Regions from separate parts of the Suilimivivens aceti genome, predicted to be linked through region 2. Evidence: predicted binding sites of a transcription regulator. Region 2 holds the regulator's gene; the other holds the start of a gene.
The links. The regulator NrdR, encoded in region 2, represses ribonucleotide reductase genes. The targets are predictions, from matches to a motif close to CACAANATNTTGTG.

Region 1: the regulator NrdR is predicted to act here: its motif matches at 3,181-3,194, upstream of nrdD (anaerobic ribonucleoside-triphosphate reductase).

What each region holds. Positions count from the first base shown of each region.
Region 1 is NZ_JAOQKJ010000012.1:66,036-72,344, reverse strand. Features, by position in the region: gene OCV77_RS13530 (hypothetical protein) at 1-12, shown strand, start outside; gene OCV77_RS13525 (hypothetical protein) at 28-303, shown strand; gene nrdG (anaerobic ribonucleoside-triphosphate reductase activating protein) at 488-982, opposite strand; gene nrdD (anaerobic ribonucleoside-triphosphate reductase) at 982-3,138, opposite strand; gene OCV77_RS13510 (MATE family efflux transporter) at 3,257-4,651, opposite strand; gene tadA (tRNA adenosine(34) deaminase TadA) at 4,629-5,183, opposite strand; RNA gene ffs (signal recognition particle sRNA large type) at 5,242-5,441, shown strand; gene OCV77_RS13495 (GGDEF domain-containing protein) at 5,508-6,309, opposite strand, start outside.
Region 2 is NZ_JAOQKJ010000004.1:190,122-196,430, reverse strand. Features, by position in the region: gene OCV77_RS06175 (sigma-E processing peptidase SpoIIGA) at 1-418, shown strand, start outside; gene sigE (RNA polymerase sporulation sigma factor SigE) at 430-1,173, shown strand; gene sigG (RNA polymerase sporulation sigma factor SigG) at 1,158-1,937, opposite strand; gene OCV77_RS06160 (YlmC/YmxH family sporulation protein) at 2,067-2,300, shown strand; gene nrdR (transcriptional regulator NrdR) at 2,357-2,806, shown strand; gene OCV77_RS06150 (ABC transporter substrate-binding protein) at 2,975-4,489, shown strand; gene OCV77_RS06145 (ABC transporter permease) at 4,513-5,454, shown strand; gene OCV77_RS06140 (ABC transporter permease) at 5,470-6,273, shown strand; gene OCV77_RS06135 (ABC transporter ATP-binding protein) at 6,266-6,309, shown strand, end outside.

The sequences.
Region 1 (6,309 bases), on a different contig from region 2:
GAAGATACATGAGACGCCATTGCTGTCATGACAGATAACGCAGCTATGCTTCAGAAGAAGGATTTATATAAGACGAAAAACCAGAAGGAGGAATTTAATATGTGCCAGGCTTTACAAGAATTGATGCAGGATGAACGTAATGAAGGCCGGATTGAGGGCAAAATTGAAGGCAAAATTGAGGATCAGAAAATCGTTATCCGGAACATGATAAACAGAGGGTACAAAACAGAAGATATCTGTGCAATAGCTGAATGTAGTCCTGCGTTTGTAAAAGAGGTCGAAACAGAGTTAGCACTTACCTGAATTTACTTTGGCAATTGAGGATAAATGTACCAAATTAAAAAATTTCAATTTCCCTATAAAGTAATTTCCCTAAGTGCCGATATTAATAGTGAACGCAAAAATGCAACATTTTATTGTAAAATGTTGCATTTTTCATTCCACGTACAAAAAAGCATTGTATGATTATCTTTGTGAGTATCTGTCCTTAAAAGGTCTGCCTCTCCTTCATCCGCAGGATCCGCTGATTTGCAGAGCCACGGAATGCCAGGCTGATATCCTTCTTCTCCTCCACGAATTCTCCATCTACCAGTACATCCAGAAGCGACAGCATTTCCTCTGTACATTCACAGTGTGCCCGGCTCTCTCCCTGAAGCTCCTCCAGGGTATATCCGGAATAACACCAGATATTTTTGTCCGGAAGCTGCTCTCTGACCCGTTTCAGGAAAGGCATAAGCACTCTCTGGTTTGCCGGTTCAAAGGGTTCCCCGCCAAGCAGCGTCAGTCCTGCAATATAAGATGGCTTAAGACTCTCAAGAATCCCATCCTCTACCTCTCTGGTAAATGGTTTTCCATAATTAAAATCCCAGGCTTCCTCATTAAAGCACCCTTTACAGTGATGGGTACACCCGGAAACGAACAGAGAGGTACGTATGCCCTCTCCGTCTGCAATATCATTATATTTAATATTTGCGTAGTTCATTATAAATGCAGCACCCTCTCTCTGATCTCCTGCGTTCTTCCCTGATTCCAGAATTGTGTACCAATATAGCCACAGGTACGTCTTGCCACATTTAAGGTATTCTGGTTACGGTTGCCGCACTTCGGGCATTCCCATACCAGCTTGCCATCATCCTCTACAATACGGATTTCTCCGTTATAGCCACATTCCTGGCAGAAATCACTCTTGGTATTCAGCTCTGCATACATGATATTGTCATAAATAAATTCCATGATACTGAGCACCGCCGGGATATTATCCTGCATATTGGGAACCTCTACATAGCTGATCGCCCCGCCTGTGGAAAGTGCCTGGAAATCCGATTCAAACTTCAGCTTGGAAAAAGCATCGATCGGCTCTGTTACATGCACATGATAGCTGTTTGTGATATACCCCTTGTCCGTCACGCCTTCGATAATACCAAACCTTCTCTGCAGACACTTGGCAAACTTATAAGTGGTGCTCTCGATCGGTGAACCATAAATACTGAATGCAATATTGGTTTCTTCCTTCCATTTCTCGCAGGCCTTATTCATATATTTCATCACTTCCAGTGCAAAAGGCTTCGCCTCCGGATCGGTATGTGACTTTCCTGTCATATATCTGACGCATTCACAGAGTCCAGCATAGCCAAGGGAAATTGTAGAATATCCTCCATACAGCAGCTTATCGATCGTTTCTCCCTTTTTCAGCCTTGCCAGCGCACCATACTGCCACAGGATCGGTGCTGCATCAGAAAGAGTTCCCTTCAGACGGTTATGCCTGTACATCAGTGCCTTATAGCAAAGCTCCAGTCTCTCATCAAAGATCTTCCAGAACTTATCCATATCTCTTTGGGAAGAAAGTGCCACATCCACCAGGTTGATGGTTACAACACCCTGATTAAATCTTCCATAGAATTTATAATTTCCATTCTCATCCTTCCAGGGATTCAGGGCACTCCTGCATCCCATAACAGGAAAACAGTTTCCTTCCTTGAGCTGCTTCATGATCTTCTCGGAAATATAATCAGGAACCAACCTCTTGGCAGTACATTTTGCAGCCAGCTCTGTCAGATAAAAATACGGATCTCCCTCATGGATATTGTCATCCTCAAGCACATAGATCAGCTTGGGAAATGCCGGTGTGATATAGGTTCCGCTTTCATTCTTGACTCCCTGGATCCTCTGGTTCAGCATTTCCTCGATCACAAGCGCAAGATCCTTCTTTTCCTGTGCACTCTTTGCCTCATTCAGATACATAAATACGGAAAGGAACGGAGCCTGACCATTGGTGGTCATCAATGTGATCACCTGATACTGGATCGTCTGTACACCCTTTTCGATCTCTTTGCGGAGCCGTCTCTCAACAACCCTGCTGATCACTTCGTTTGATGGTGTATCACCCATCAGCTCTGCGTCCTCGAGCACTTCCCTGTGGATCTTTTCTCTGGATACCTGTACAAAGGGAACCAGATGTGTCAGAGAAATGCTCTGACCGCCGTACTGGTTGCTGGCCACCTGCGCAATGATCTGCATGGCAATATTGCAGGCTGTGGAAAAGCTGTGAGGCTTGTCAATATATGTCTCACTGATAACAGTTCCGTTCTGCAGCATATCCTCCAGGTTAACCAGATCACAGTTGTGCATATGCTGTGCAAAATAGTCTGCATCGTGGAAATGGATCAGACCCTCCTGGTCTGCCTTTACGATATCCTGGGGAAGCAGCAGCCTTCTTGTCAGATCCTTGCTTACCTCTCCTGCCATATAATCACGCTGCACACTGTTGATGATCGGATCCTTATTGGAATTCTCCTGCAGAACCTCTTCATTATTACATTCGATCAGAGACAGGATCCTGTCATCTGTTGTATTGCTTTTTCTTACAAGAGAACGGGTATAGCGGTACTTTACATAACATCTCGCCACATTGAAGGCCCCCTGTGCCATGATCTGATTTTCTACCATATCCTGCATTTCCTCTACGGAAATAGCTCGGTTCATCTTGCTGCATTTGAAATTAATATAATCCGCGATCTCCTCGATCTGCTCCTCTGTGAGCTCTTCCCTGATCGCCGCCTTGTTCGCCTTGGCAACTGCAGCTACAATTTTTCTGATGTCAAAGTCTACCTCTGACCCGTTCCTCTTAATTACCTTCATGAAACCCCTCCTTGTACTAACGATGTACGTTTTTAATTATAGTACAAGATATAGTATTACACAAGCCACAAATATCAAAATATTGTTATTATAAGTAGCATTCACATTTTAAACGGGTTTACGGCTCCTTTACAATATTCTGCAGCCAGATATCACTGCGGATCATAAAATAACCGATGGTAACCTTAATGATCTCCGTAAAGGATACAAAGAAAAACACCATTTCTATGGTAAGTGCTGTATGCTTGGCAAGTATTGTAGCGAGCGGAATTACAATTACCCAGGTATAAACACTGTCAAACAGAAAGGTGATTCCAGTCTTGCCCCCGGACCTCAGTGTGAAATAGGACGCATGTGAAAAAGCACAAAGCGGCATGACCAGAGCGGAGATCATAATAAATCTGCCGGCAAGCTCCTTGATACTGTCCTCTGTCTTGTAGATCATCGGAAAATAACGGCCTGCAAATATCATAATAAGTGATACTCCCATGCAGCAGAGCACACAGAAAAAAATCATCTTATTATCTTTATCCCTGGCTTCCTCCAGCCGTCCTGCACCAAGAAGCTGTCCGACTACGATGGAAATGCACCCGCCAAGCTGGAGGTAAACAATATTAAACAGATTGCTTATGGTAGAGGAAATATTCTGTGCCGCTACTACCTCAAGGCCACGGACAGCGTAGCACTGGGCGATCACAGCCATTCCCACTGCCCAGAGCATTTCATTGAACATCAGCGGTGTTCCCTTTTTAATAATGCCAGACAAAATATGTCCCGGAACAGAGAATCCATGATAGACTCCCTTCAGATACGGGTTCTGCTCCAGATGAGTATGTGCCCAGATCACCACAATGGCACATTCCACAAATCTGGCTGCCACTGTCGCTATGGCTGCACCCTGCACCCCATAGGCCGGAACCCCTCCTATCCCGAAGATCAGCACATAATCCAGCACCAGATTGGTTACCACTGCTGCCAGACTCGCCAGCATCGGCACAAATGTATGCCCGGTTTCCCTGATCGTATTCACATAGGCCTGGCTGACAGCAAATGGCACAAGTCCTGCCATCATGATCCTCAGATATTGCTCTCCATACTGAAGGGCAAGTGCAGTGTTCCCCACACTTCCTCCGTCACTTAAGTACAGGGAGATCAGATCTGTATCTAAGAATCCAAACAAAAGCAGGGCGATCCCGGCGATAATGATACAGGCATACATTTTAAACCGGAATGCATACTTCTGCCCTTCATAATCCCCTTTACCATAAAACTGGGTACCAAATATCCCGGCGCCGGACACACCGCCCCAGATACAGATATTAAATACAAAAATAAGCTGATTGACAATGGCTACACCGGACATCTGCTCTGTTCCCACCTGCCCGACCATGATATTGTCAAGGAAGCTGACAAAGCTGGTAATGGCATTCTGAATGATCATGGGAACAGCAAGCACCAGTACATATCTAAAAAATGCAGTATCTATATATTTATTTTTTATCTTCGTTAACATTCTCTTCTCCTGTTTCTTTCTGCTGCACAGCAGTATTTTCAGCCACGGCCGACGCCCGCAGCTTCTTCTCCATCTTTACTCTCACCCGAAGTCCCTTAAAGAATTCTTTCAGCATACTGGAGCACTCCTCTTCCAGAACTCCTCTTGTCACCTTCACCTGGTGGTTAAATCTTTCATCCTCCAGAATATTCAGTATGGAACCCCCACAGCCTGCCTTGGGATTCATGCAACCCATTACCACCTCATCGATCCTGGCCTGTACGATCGCGCCTGCACACATTTGACAGGGTTCCAGTGTCACATACAGCGTGCAGCCCTCAAGCCGCCAGTCACCAAGTTTTTTGCTCGCCCTGTTGATCGCTGTGATCTCTGCATGTGCCAGCGTATTTTTATCCGTATTTCTACGGTTATAACCTCTTCCTATGATCTTTCCTTCGTGGACGATGACACAGCCGATCGGTACCTCAAGCAGAGCGTATGCCTTTTTTGCCTGCTTTATGGCCGCCTTCATATACTTTTCCTGCTCAGTCATTTCCTGTTTCCTTTCAAGTTGACAAATCTTCGAAAACCCCATATACTACTAAAGTAATACATATCTGCTCTGAAGGAAGCTGCTGTGGCTGCCCCTTTTTGATGGCGCTGAAGGGTGGGTCCTGCGCAATGGATGTCCACGAACCGTGTCAGGTTGGGAACAAAGCAGCACTAAGAGGAATTTTTCCATGTGCCGCAGGGTCACCTGCCCCGAGTTAATCAGAAGGGTAACGCATGGCAGCTTCCTTTAGCGCAGATACCGCACACACAATAACAGGAGGAGCTTAACCGCCCCTCCTGATTTTTTCTGTATCAGGTACACGCCTTACGGCTGCTGGTTTTTCAGCCTTTCCTTTTTGGCTTTTTTTACCTTATACATCTCCTGATCTGCTACTTCGATCAGATCCTCCAGCTTCATGTCTTCTTCCGGCTCTACCAGACTGTACCCCATACTGGCGCCCAGTTTATACTCCTTGCCGGAGGTCATGTTATATTCATCAATGCTTCTTTCGATCCTGCGGATATAGCCTGCCGCCTTCTCATCCGTATAATTTTTGGACATAACGACAAACTCATCACCACCATAGCGCATCACCAGTTCCCCGTTTCCATGTAACTGACGCAGGATCATTCCCATTGCCTTGATAAAAGCATCTCCTTCGTCATGACCATACCTGTCATTGACGCTCTTAAGTCCATCCAGATCCAGGAACAGAATAAACAGATTCTCTTTCCTGTCGATAGCCTCATGGATCAGGTTCGGTGCGAACTTGAAAAATCCTGCTCTGTTAAATACTTCTGTCAGGGTATCATAGATCCACATCCGGTTCAGTCTGTGCACCATGGAATTCAGCATTGACTGCTTTCTTAAATTCTCCAGGGCATTATTAATATTCATGATAAATAAATGGAAAAGCTCGCTGTCCATCATCAGACGGCTGTTTCCGATAACACAGTAACCATAGCAGCGATCCTGATAATGCAGCGGAACTACAGTGTAGAACCTGCCTTTTCCTGCTACTGTGTATTTATCCGGAAGAAACTTTTCTACCGGGAATCTTCCATAATTCTCAAATTCTCCCCGCCTGTAGATCAGCGGAATGCAGATTTCCGGTGCATATTGTGAC
Region 2 (6,309 bases):
GGGCATGGCAATATATGGACTTGCGGCTTTTTTGCAGGACTGGAAGCAGAGAAAAATGCAGACACATTTCTGCAGGGTATGGCTTCCCGGGGATGACGGGAATTTCGCCATAACAGGACTGATCGATACCGGGAACGGGCTGATTGAGCCCGTCAGCAGAAAGCCGGTGGCAGTACTGGATGAGGTGTGCTTTGAAAAAATGAGCCACTGCAAAAGACCTGAGAAATACAGGATCATTCCCTTTCACAGTATAGGAACAGAAAGAGGAATGCTGGATGCCTATGAAATAGAAGAAATACAGCTGGAGGAGGAAACGGGCAGAAGACGCCTTAAGCAGGTGATGATTGCCGTGTGCAGAGAGCGTGTGTCCGGAAGGAAGAAATATCAGATGATTCTGCCACAGCAGTGGTTTTTATAGGAGGAGCAGTTATGGTTTTTAAGGTTGCAATGCCAGGAAGATTCCAGTTTAAGATATATCGGAGAGAAGCAGGATTTCTTACAGGAAGGCAGGGAGATGTACACTATATCGGAGGAAGTGAGGTGCTGCCACCGCCTCTTGAGGCGGATAAGGAGAATGCAGTGATCAGTGACCTTGGCACGGAGTATGAGGATGAAGCCAAATCAATTCTGATCGAGCATAATTTAAGACTTGTTGTTTATATTGCAAAGAAGTTTGATAATACCGGGGTGGGTGTGGAGGATCTGATCTCCATTGGTACGATCGGACTGATCAAATCCATCAATACGTTTAATCCGCAGAAAAATATCAAACTGGCAACCTATGCGTCAAGATGTATTGAAAATGAGATTCTGATGTACCTCCGGAGAAACAATAAGACAAAGCTGGAGGTTTCGATTGATGAGCCCCTGAATGTGGACTGGGATGGGAATGAACTGCTTTTGTCAGATATTCTTGGAACGGATGAGGATGTGATCTACCGGGATATTGAAACAGAGGTGGAGCGAAAGCTTTTATTGAAAGCGGTAGATAAGCTTTCTGACAGGGAAAAGACGATCATTAATTTAAGGTTTGGCTTAAGCGATCCTTCCGGGAAGGAGCTGACCCAGAAGGAGGTGGCTGAAATGCTTGGTATTTCCCAGTCTTATATTTCCAGGCTGGAGAAGAAAATTATGAAGCGTCTGAAAAAGGAACTGATTCAGGCTGTCAGATAGTTTTTCATGGTCTTTAAGGCATTTTTCTCAAGGCGGCTCACCTGCGCCTGAGAAATGCCGATCATGCCGGCCACTTCCATCTGGGTTTTTCCTTCAAAGAAACGCAGGGAGATGATCTCATTTTCCCGTTTATTCAGATGCTTCATGGCTTCACTTAAGGAAAGATGTTCCACCCAGTTATCTTCCTTATTTTTCTTGTCACTGATCTGATCCATGACATAAAGGGTATCCCCGCCATCGGTAAAAACAGGCTCGTACAGGCTCATTGGATTCTGGATGGCATCCAGGGCATAGACAATATCTTCTTTGGAGATGCCGATTTCTTCCGCAATTTCACTGAGAGTAGGATCCTTCATATTTTTCTTTAACAGCATTTCCTTTGCATAAATGGCTTTGTAGGCTGTATCCTTCAGGGAGCGGCTGACCCGGATACAATTGTTGTCACGGAGAAAACGCCGGATCTCTCCGATGATCATGGGTACGGCATATGTGCTGAATTTGACATTCAGGGAAACATCAAAGTTATCAATGGCCTTGATCAGACCGATACAGCCGATCTGGAACAGGTCATCCGCATTTTCGCTGCTGGATGAAAAACGCTTGATCACGCTGAGGACAAGACGCAGGTTCCCCTCGATATATTTTTCCCTGGCAGAGGTGTCCCCCTGCGTGATTTTTTTAAAAAGAGCCTCTTTTTCTGCTGTCTTCAGCAGGGGGAGTCTTGCCGTATTTACCCCGCAGATTTCAACTTTTCCCTGTGCCATAAAGAATCCTCCTGTTTACTAGATACTTGTAATCATTCTCAAAAGACCAGGAAAATATTCATGCAGAAAAAGGATTTCCAGATTTGTCTGTCTGCATAAAATAATAAAAAGAGGAAGAGGCAGGAAAAGATGCGTTATTCAGAACTGAAATGTAAGGATGTGATCAATTTAAGGGACTGCAGGAAGCTTGGCAGGATCGGAGATCTTGAGTTTGATGAATGCAGCGGAAGGATATGCAGTGTCACGGTACCGGGAAATAATAAATTCTGTAATCTTCTGAAATCGGAACCGGATTACTGTATTCCCTACAAGGATATCAAACAGATCGGACCTGATATTATTATTGTAGATGTCTGCGGTTGACATGCTTTTCTGTGCGGAATATAATATTCTCAAAGAACCAGAACAGGAGAAAGCCTATGAAATGTCCCTATTGCAGCCATGAAAATACAAGAGTCATTGATTCAAGACCGGCAGAGGATAACAATTCCATCAGACGAAGAAGAGTGTGTGATGAATGTGGTAAACGCTTTACCACCTATGAGAAGATAGAGACGATTCCCCTGATCGTGATCAAGAAGGATGAGAACAGGGAGCCATATGACAGATCCAAGATCGAAGCAGGCGTTCTTCGTGCCTGCCATAAGAGACCGATCAGCATCAATCAGATCAACCAGCTCGTGGATGAAGTAGAGACAGAGATTTTTAACAGGGAAGAGAAAGAGATCCCAAGCCGTGTGATCGGAGAACTTGTCATGGATAAGCTGAAGAATCTGGAAGCTGTAGCCTATGTCAGATTTGCTTCTGTATACCGGGAGTTCAAGGATATCAATACCTTTATGGACGAACTGAAGAAGGTACTGAAATAAAGAAAACAGAGAGAAAAACAGAGATAAGGAACGGGAAAAGCCATTTTCCCATAAAAGAAAGCAGTCCTGAAAAAAGGATTGCTTTTTTAAAAAGAATCATATACAATAAGCGAGGCATTTAAACAGAATGCAAAATTTCATAACAAGAATGAGAAAGGAATCAGAAACATGAAAAAAGGAGCAGTAAAATGGCTTCTGGTCTTCATGCTTACCACACTTGCTGTTGCACTGGGCGGATGCGCAGGTGACAAGGAAGGGGAGAGTTCTTCTCAGATTACCATCGGAATCCCCCAGGATCTGGAGGATAGTCTTGACCCTCACAAGGCAGTGGCGGCAGGAACTAAAGAGGTATTATTCAATCTGTTTGAAGGATTGGTTAAGCCGACCAGTGATGGTGATTTAATCCCTGCAGTGGCAAGCGCCTATGAAGAATCAGAAGGCGGGAAGGTATATACCTTCACATTAAGAGACGGAGTAAAGTTTCACGACGGAAGCCTGGTTACGGCAGAGGATGTAAAGTTTTCACTTGACAAATGCGCCGATACCAGTAACGGAGGACCTCTGGTACCGGCGTTTTCCAATATTGAGAGCGTGACGATCGCAGATGATCATACCGTAGTTGTAACACTGCAGGAAGCAGACACAGAATTCCTGGCTTATATGACGACAGCAATCATTCCAAAGGCCAATGAGAATCCGGATACCAATCCCATCGGAACAGGACCTTACAAATATGTATCCCGTTCACCCCAGGAGAACTTTGTAGTAGAGAGGTTTGATGATTATTGGGGAGAAAAGGCTAATATTGAGAATGTAACCTTTAAGATCTGTGCCAATGCCGATTCCATTGTCATGAATCTGGAGGGCGGATCCATTGATATGTTCGCAAGAGTGACAGCAACCCAGGCAGCAGAGCTTTCTGACAAGTTTGATGTACTGGAAGGGACGATGAATCTGGTGCAGGCTCTTTACCTGAACAATGCTGTAGCGCCCTTTGATGATGTAAGGGTCAGACAGGCTCTCAGCTATGCAGTAAATCCGCAGGAGATCATGGATATCATTTCAGACGGTAAGGGAACCGAGCTGGGAAGCTCCATGTTTCCGGCGTTTGGAAAGTACTATATGGAAGAACTGAATGATACGTATCAGCAGAATTTTGATAAGGCAAAGGAGCTGCTTGCAGAAGCCGGTTATCCGGATGGCTTTTCCTTTACGATTACAGTACCTTCCAACTACCAGCCCCATATAGATACCGCACAGGTTCTGGTAGAGCAGTTTGCCAATATCGGTGTGACTGCCAATATCCAGCTTGTAGAGTGGGACAGCTGGCTGAGTGATGTTTATACAGACAGAAACTTTGAATCCACGGTTGTTGGTGTAGATGCATCAAGTCTTACAGGAGCAGCCCTTTTGCAGAGATTTACCAGTACGGCATCCAACAACTTTATCAACTATAACAATGCAGACTATGATACGGCTTTTGCAAATGCACTTACCAGCACGGATGATGCAGAGAAAACAAAGTATTACAAGGAATGCGAAACAATTCTTGCTACAGATGCAGCAAATGTTTATATTCAGGATCTGCCGGAGTTTGTAGCATTAAATAAGAACTATACAGGATATGAGTTCTATCCCCTGTATGTTCAGGATATAGCAAAACTGAAGCTTGTCAGCCAGTAATCTGACGATAGGAGGACAAAGAGATGAGATATGCAGGCAAAAAGATTTTGACGATGTGTGTAACCCTGTTTGCAGTCACGCTCTTTGTCTTTCTTGCTTTTCATATGATATCGGGAGACCCGGTGACCTCCATGCTGGGCACCCAGGCAACACCGGAGAGGGCAGAGGCACTGCGGGAGGAGCTTGGATTGAATGACCCGGTGCTTGTACAGTATGGCAGATGGGCTGCCGGTTTCCTGAAGGGAGATATGGGCACCTCTTACAGCTACCGGATGCCGGTCAGCGAAATGATCCTGGATAAGCTGCCGGTTACCATTACCATGACACTGATGGCTTTTGCATGGATGATACTGATCTCCATTCCTGTAGGTCTGTATGCGGCAAAGCACGAGGGAGGAATGACAGACCGGATCATTACCGTGGTCAATCAGATCATTATGGCAGTACCGCCTTTCTTTGCCGGGATCCTGATCACCTTTGTGTTTGGAATGATCTTCCGGCTGTTTACACCGGGTGGTTATGTTTCCTATCAGATAAATATAGGAAAGTTCGTGGGATATCTGTTCTTTCCTTCTCTTGCCATAGCACTGCCAAAGGCAGCCATGGCGGTCAAGCTTCTTAGGAGCTCTGTGATCTCGGAAATGAAGCTTGATTATGTGCGGACAGCTTATAGCAGAGGAAACAGTAAACGGAGCGTCCTGTACCGTCACGTACTGAAGAATGCCATGATCCCGGTGATCACCTTTCTTGGGATGGCACTTTCTGATATGATCGCAGGCAGCATTATCATTGAACAGGTTTTTGGGATCCCTGGGCTTGGAAGGATTCTTCTGACGTCTATCTCTAACAGGGATTATCCGGTGGTGATGGCGGTGATCGTGTGTATTGCCGCGCTGGTGCTTGTAGTCAATATGGTGGTGGACGTGATCTATGGTCTGGTAGATCCCAGAATATCAGTGGAATGATCCGGGGAGAAAAGGATGAACTGGAAAAAGATCAGAAAAAACAAGAATTTCATTGCGGGCAGTATTCTGACAGGGATCATGCTGTTTATGATCCTGATGGGATGCTTTTATACTCCTTATAATCCCAATACCATGGATCCTTCTGCCAAGTTTGCTGGCATATCGGTGAAGCATCTGATGGGCTGTGACAATTTTGGAAGGGATATTTTCTCAAGGGTACTCTCCGGGAGCAGAACGACTCTGATCGTGGCTGCGGGAACTGTACTGATCGGTGTCACTTTCGGTATTCTGATCGGGGCGCTGACCGGATATTATGGCGGCATCCTGGATGAAGTGCTGATGCGGATCAATGATGCTGTGTTTGCCTTTCCCAGTATCCTGCTTGCCCTTTTGTTTATCAGCCTTCTTGGCAGCGGCAAGTATCATGTGATCATCGCACTTGGCATTGCCTTTGTACCAAGCTTTGCCAGGATCGTGCGGAGTGAATTTATCCGGAATAAAAACATGGATTATGTGAAAAGCGCAAAGCTCCAGGGAGCAGGGGACTTCAGGATCATGTTTGTACATATCCTGCCAAATACCATGACAGTGCTGCTGTCAGCCATTATGATCGGCTTTAACAATGCTGTTCTGGCAGAAGCGGGAATGAGCTTCCTTGGGATCGGTGTACAGCCACCGGATGCCAGTCTTGGAAGAATGCTTTCTGAGGCACAGTCATTTCTATTCAGTGTACCCATGTATGCGCTGTTCCCCGGACTGACGATCATACTGCTGGTGCTTGGATTTGGTTTATTGTCGGATGGGCTTAAAAATGAGTAAGGAAATGATAAGAGTTACAGATCTGAATATAGAGTT